Regions from separate parts of the Lachnoanaerobaculum sanguinis genome, predicted to be linked through region 2. Evidence: predicted binding sites of a transcription regulator. Region 2 holds the regulator's gene; the other holds the start of a gene.

Region 1 (3,216 bases), on a different contig from region 2:
TTATAGTTACAACACCCTGGTTGAATCTGCCGTAGTATTTAGGCCTTCCGTTCTCGTCCACATAGGGTGTTAAGAAACTTCTGCATCCCATAGGTGTGTAGCAGTTTCCGTTGCCGTTTTTATCCACCTTATACTCAAACATCTTCTTTTCCGAAACATAATCAGGTACAAGTCTCTTTGCGGTACATTTTGCCGCAAGCTTTGTAAGATGGTAATATCTGGTTCCCGGGCGAATATTGTCCTCTTCTAAAACATAGATAAGTTTTGGGAATGCAGGTGTTACCCATACACCATCCTCATTCTTCACACCCTGATATCTCTGCCTTATCATTTCTTCAACAATAAGTGCAAGATCTTCTTTTTCTCTTTCATTCTTTGCTTCATTCAAGTACATAAATACTGTGATAAACGGAGCCTGACCGTTTGTAGTCATCAAAGTCACTACTTGATACTGTATAGTCTGTACACCCTTTGTGATTTCTCTGCGAAGTCTGTTCTCAATAATCTCTTCTTTTCTTTCAGTAGACACATTTAATCCGTACATCTCGGATTCCACTTCATCACGGATCTTTTGTCTGCTTATATCCACAAAAGGAGCAAGATGTGTAAGAGAAATACTCTGTCCGCCATACTGGCTTGAAGCTACCTGCGCAATTATTTGTGTAGCGATATTGCAGGCTGTTGAAAAACTATGTGGCTTTTCTATAAATGTGCCTGATATCACGGTTCCGTTTTGAAGCATATCCTCAAGATTTACAAGATCACAGTTGTGCATATGCTGTGCAAAATAATCCGCATCGTGGAAGTGAAGAATACCTGTCTTATGAGCTTCCACTATCTCACCGTCAAGAAGTATTCTTTCTGTGAGATCCTTTGAAACCTCTCCGGCCATATAATCTCTTTGCACTGAGGCAACAGTAGGATTCTTATTTGAGTTCTCCTGCTTTACTTCCTCATTATCACATTCTATAAGCGCCAATATCTTATCATCTGTTGTATTTTGTTTTCTCTTTATACTCTGAACATATCTGTATGTAATATATCTTCTGGCTACCTCATAAGCATTCTCTCTCATGATGCCGTCCTCTACCATATCCTGTATTTCTTCCACGCTCATCGCACGGTTCATACTCATGCACTGATTCTCTACAGTATTGGCAATACGGTCAACCTGGGCTTTCTTCAACTTATCATCTTCACCTACTACAGCATTTGCTTTATAGATTGCAGCAATAATTTTTGAAATATCAAAATCAACTTCAGCGCCGCTTCTTTTAATGATTCTCATGTCGGTAACCTCTCTTTATTATTACATAGTATCTGCTTATTGTCGCAGTTCTTATAAGTACCTTTTTAAGAGTATATAACTCTCTCGAATTCATAGTATACACAATATATTGTGCTTGGTCAACGACTTTATTACCACATGGTGTAAGCAGCGGTATGAACATTAAACAGGAAAAATCGACGAAAATTTGCAAAAAAAATTTCAACTGTGGTATTATTGAGTTAAAAGCAATATAAATATTACATAATAATAATATATTTTTAGAAAGGATAATTATGTCGGAAAATGTAAAATGGCCGGGGCCTGCAGGACTTATTCCTGTAACAAGCGGTAAGGCGGAAGATGCAAATGTGCACAACAGAAACTATTTAAATAATATTCTTGTGGAGATGAGAATCATTGATGCAATACTTCCCGATAAGCATAAAAAAATATTCGGGACTGAATTTGACTCTCCGATAATGATGCCTGCTTTTTCTCATTTGAATAAGGTCGGCAAGGACGGCAAAAAGCCTATGCTTGAATATGCAAAGGCTGCAAAGAGCTTAAATATACTCAATTGGGTAGGCATGGAGCCGGATGACGAATTTAAAGAAATAGCGGATACAGGAGCCAAAACTGTCAGAATTATAAAACCTTTTGCCGACCATGATATAATATTTGAGCAGATAGAGTTTGCAAAAAAATGCGGTGCCGTCGCTGTGGGTGTGGATATTGACCATGTTCCCGGAACGGACGGGAAATATGATATAGTTGACGGTATAGCAATGGGTCCGGTTACTCAAAGCGATTTGGAAGAATATGCAAAATTTGCAAAAATACCTTTTGTGGCTAAAGGAGTTTTATCGCTTCAAGATGCCGCAAAGGCAAAACAGGCGGGCTGCAGTGCTATAGTAGTATCTCACCACCACGGTCGCATTCCTTTCGGTATACCTCCCGTTATGATACTTCCCGATATAAAGAATGAAATAAGCGGTATGGAGATATTTGTAGACTGTTCAATAGATACAGGATATGATGCCTACAAGGCTTTGGCACTTGGTGCAGATGCCGTATCTGTCGGCAGGGGGATACTTTCTCCACTTTTAAAGGAGGGGGAAAGCGGCGTCATTGAAAAAATAAACAAAATGAATGAAGAACTTTCAGAGCTTATGATGTATACAGGTGTGAAAGATACAAACTCATTCGATCCTTCGGTTTTATATATAAGATAAAAATACAGGCTTTATTTTTCAATATTTTATATTGTAAAATAAGGCCTTTTTAAATTTGAAACTCATTTTCATTTTCTCTTGACATATCCCTTTCTCTTTTATATTCTATTATCATGTTTACAGCTTTGCTTAAACAAATAAATTTTACCTTTTCTTGGTGGAAAAATTGTTTAAATATATTTTAAAAAGATTATTATCATTAATTCCTATACTTATAGGTATAAGCTTTATATCATTTGCGCTTATCTATTTCACCGGTGGTGATGCGGTGGCGGTAAGATATGAAGCCATAGGTGGAGTGCTTTCTCCGGAACTTATAAATCAAAAGAGGGAAGAACTTGGTTTAAACCGTCCTTTTATCGTTCAATATATCAGTTGGCTTTTGGGGGTGGTTCAAGGTGATATGGGTATCAGCTATGTATCGGGAAAACCGGTATTTGGCTATATTTTCTCTAAATTACCGAATACTCTCTTACTTAGTATCAGCTCTTTACTTACTACCCTAATTATCTCCCTGCCGCTTGGTATACTTTCAGCGGTAAAGAAAAACTCTGTATTTGACAATATTATAAAGGCGCTGTCATTTATAGGCAATTCTCTGCCAAACTTTTTTGTGGCGCTTGTGCTTTCATATATATTTGCATTACAGTTAAAGATTCTTCCGGTAATTTCACAGGGAACAAGTATAAAAAGTCTGATACTTCCCACGCTTAC
Region 2 (3,216 bases):
TACTTTATTTAATGAAGGAAAACTTTCAAAAACAGATTATGCCTATATCGGAAAATATGCGGAGAACAATTATTGGGATAAGGCAAGCGGACTGCTTGATCAGATGTGTTGTGCTTATGGAGGGCTTATAAGCATAGACTTTGTAAATCCAGATTCACCGAAGGTTGAAGAGATTGATTTTGACTTTGCGGGAGCAAAGCATGATCTTATAATTGTACAGACAGGAAGAGGACATGCGGATCTTTCAGCCGACTATTCTTCAATACCTGCAGAGATGAAAAAGGTGGCGGAGTTTTTCGGAAAGTCTACATTATCTGAAGTGGATGAAAATGAATTTTATAAAAATCTTTCAAAAATAAGAGCTTTTGCAGGTGACAGAGCTGTACTTAGAAGTATTCATTTCTTTGATGAGAATAAGAGAGTCGATAATGAGATAAAAGCATTAAAGAGCAATGATTTCGATTCTTTCTTAAAGAACATTACGGACAGCGGAAATTCATCATGGAAATATCTTCAAAATGTATATACAAATGCCGCACCGAATGAACAGGGGATTACAGTGGCACTGGCTTTATCCGAGAGGTTCCTTAAAGAAAAGAATGTGGGGGCAACCAGGGTTCACGGTGGAGGATTTGCAGGAGTTATTATGGCGATGGTTCCTGAAAATTACAGTGATGAGTATGTTTCATATATGGATAAATTCCTTGGGAAAGGATCAAGTTATAAGATGAAAATCAGACCTTACGGGTCTATATGTTTGGATGAAATGATTTAAAGGAGGATAAATGAACGAAGAACAATATTCGATAGCATGTCTTATTGTCGGAATACTGAGCTGTGTACTTTGTTGCATGTGTTTCGGACTTCCGCTTGGAATAGTAGGTATAGTACTTTTTGTTTTGTCTACAAGGAACGGACATGGAATAGATGTAAAGGCAGGTATAGGACTTGCTTTATCTATTCTGGGCTTTATACTTTCAATTGTTGCGGCATTTATAATAATAATAGGATTGTTATTCTCAGATGATAACGACTACAGCAGCTATCGTGATAACAGTAATCCTTTTGAATATTTTATTGAAGAGTATGGTGATTCATTGGATTATGATGACAGTGATGAATATCAGAATCTTCCATACTATTTTGATGAAAATGAAGATGAACAAATAAATGAACTATAATATGGATAAGGAATAAACTTATGAAATGCCCTTTTTGCCAGGCGCAGGATACAAAGGTTATTGATTCTCGTCCTGCGGATGACAATTCTTCAATAAGAAGAAGAAGGCAGTGTGAGAGCTGCAATAAGAGATTTACCACATATGAAAAACTTGAGACTATTCCTCTTATGGTAATTAAAAAGGATGACAGCAGAGAAAACTTTGACAGGTCAAAGATAGAGTATGGAATCATCCAAAGCTGTCATAAGAGACCTGTCTCCACGGTTGTAATAAGAAAAACGGTGGATGATATAGAAAACCAAATCTATTCTATGGAAGTCAGTGAGATACCTACCAGAAAGATAGGTGAGCTTGTGATGGAAAAATTAAAGGAACTGGACGAGGTTGCATATGTAAGATTTGCATCTGTATACAGGGAGTTTAAGGATGTAAATACTTTTGTAGATGAGATCTCAAAGCTTTTAAAGAAATGATTTTTATGAATAAACTTTTTCCGGATTTACACAAGAAAGATATATATGAGATAGACTATAGGGGGCTTTATAATAAGGGATTCAGAGCTGTTCTTTTTGATATAGACAATACCTTGACCACTCATGGAACAAAGGCTGACAGGTCAAATATTGAGTTTTTTAAATCTCTTAGAGAAATAGGATTTAAGACCTGTCTTATTTCAAACAATAAAGAAAAAAGAGTTTCACCGTTTGCAAAGGCGGTCGGATCGCCATATATATATAAGGCTGACAAACCTTCAAAAAAGGGATACCTAAAAGCGATGAATACTTTGAATGTAAAAAGAGAACAGACCTTTTTTGTGGGAGACCAGATTTTTACAGATATATGGGGAGCTAATAATGCAGGGGTTTACTCTGTTCTGGTGGATCCGATAAGCCCGAAAGAAGAGATACAGATAGTCATAAAAAGGTTCTTTGAAAGAATTGTACTTTTCTTTTATAAAATTAAGATAGATAAGGTGAAAAAGAATGGTAAGTGCTGATACAAAAGTTTACGGTATAATAGGAAATCCTGTTTCACACAGCCTTTCTCCGATTTTACAAAATACTTTGGCTAAAGAATTGAATATAGATATGAGCTATTCGGCATTTCATGTGACTGAAAATATCAAAGAGGCCATAAAAGGTGCTTTTGCGTTAGGTATTAAGGGTTTTAATGTAACTATTCCATATAAAAAGGACATGCTTGAAATAGTTAGCGATATTGATGACAGGGCAAGAAAAATAGGTGCAGTAAATACTCTTATAAAGACTGAAAGCGGTTATAAGGGATATAATACGGATATTATAGGACTTGGAATGAGTCTTTATAATAATAATCTTAGTATAAAGAGTAAGGACATAATTATTTTGGGGGCAGGAGGTGCCGCAAAGGCTGTACTTTATCTTGCAATAGAAGAGGGGGTAAATTCAATTACTCTTGTAAACAGAAATATTTCAAAGGCTGATGAACTGAAAGCGGAGGTTGGTATTAAAGATATCTCCGTTATTTCTTTGGATGATTTGAAGTCAAATATTAATCTGTTGGATAAGGATAATTATTTTGTATTCCAGACCACTAATGTCGGTATGCATCCAAATGTTGAAGATTGCATAATAGAAGATGAGGCATTTTATGAAAAATGTGACTCGGGTATCGATCTTATTTATATACCTTTTGAGACTGCATTTATTAAGAAGATGAAATCAAAAGGAAAGGTTTGCATAAACGGTCTGGATATGCTTATTCTTCAGGGTGTTGCAAGCTTTGAGATATGGAACAATGTTAAAGTCGATAAAGATATTATAGAAAAAGTAAAAGTATTGTTGACAGAGAAACTTAGAGAGAGAATGCAATGAAAATTTTGGTGATAAACGGTGTGAATATGAATTTCCTCGGAATAAGAAATAAGGAGGTTTATGGAAACAAGGACTACAGCTATCTTTTGAAAATGATTGATAAAAAGGCAAAAGAACTTGGCGTAGATGTGGAATGCTTTCAGAGCAATCACGAGGGTGCCATAGTTGACAAGCTTCAGGAG

What was found. Region 2 encodes NrdR, which represses ribonucleotide reductase genes. Its sites were predicted from a motif close to CACAANATNTTGTG; they were not measured.
Region 1: a site for NrdR is predicted at 1,389-1,402, ahead of nrdD (anaerobic ribonucleoside-triphosphate reductase). Genes of this name have one in related genera too.

The regions. Positions count from the first base shown of each region.
Region 1 covers NZ_BTHK01000006.1:33,793-37,008, forward strand. Annotated here, with positions in the region: gene nrdD (anaerobic ribonucleoside-triphosphate reductase) at 1-1,288, opposite strand, end outside; gene SBH76_RS05190 (alpha-hydroxy-acid oxidizing protein) at 1,564-2,502, shown strand; gene SBH76_RS05195 (ABC transporter permease) at 2,669-3,216, shown strand, end outside.
Region 2 covers NZ_BTHK01000027.1:7,871-11,086, forward strand. Annotated here, with positions in the region: gene SBH76_RS12965 (galactokinase) at 1-775, shown strand, start outside; gene SBH76_RS12970 (DUF4190 domain-containing protein) at 786-1,181, shown strand; gene nrdR (transcriptional regulator NrdR) at 1,202-1,654, shown strand; gene SBH76_RS12980 (YqeG family HAD IIIA-type phosphatase) at 1,651-2,178, shown strand; gene aroE (shikimate dehydrogenase) at 2,165-3,034, shown strand; gene aroQ (type II 3-dehydroquinate dehydratase) at 3,031-3,216, shown strand, end outside.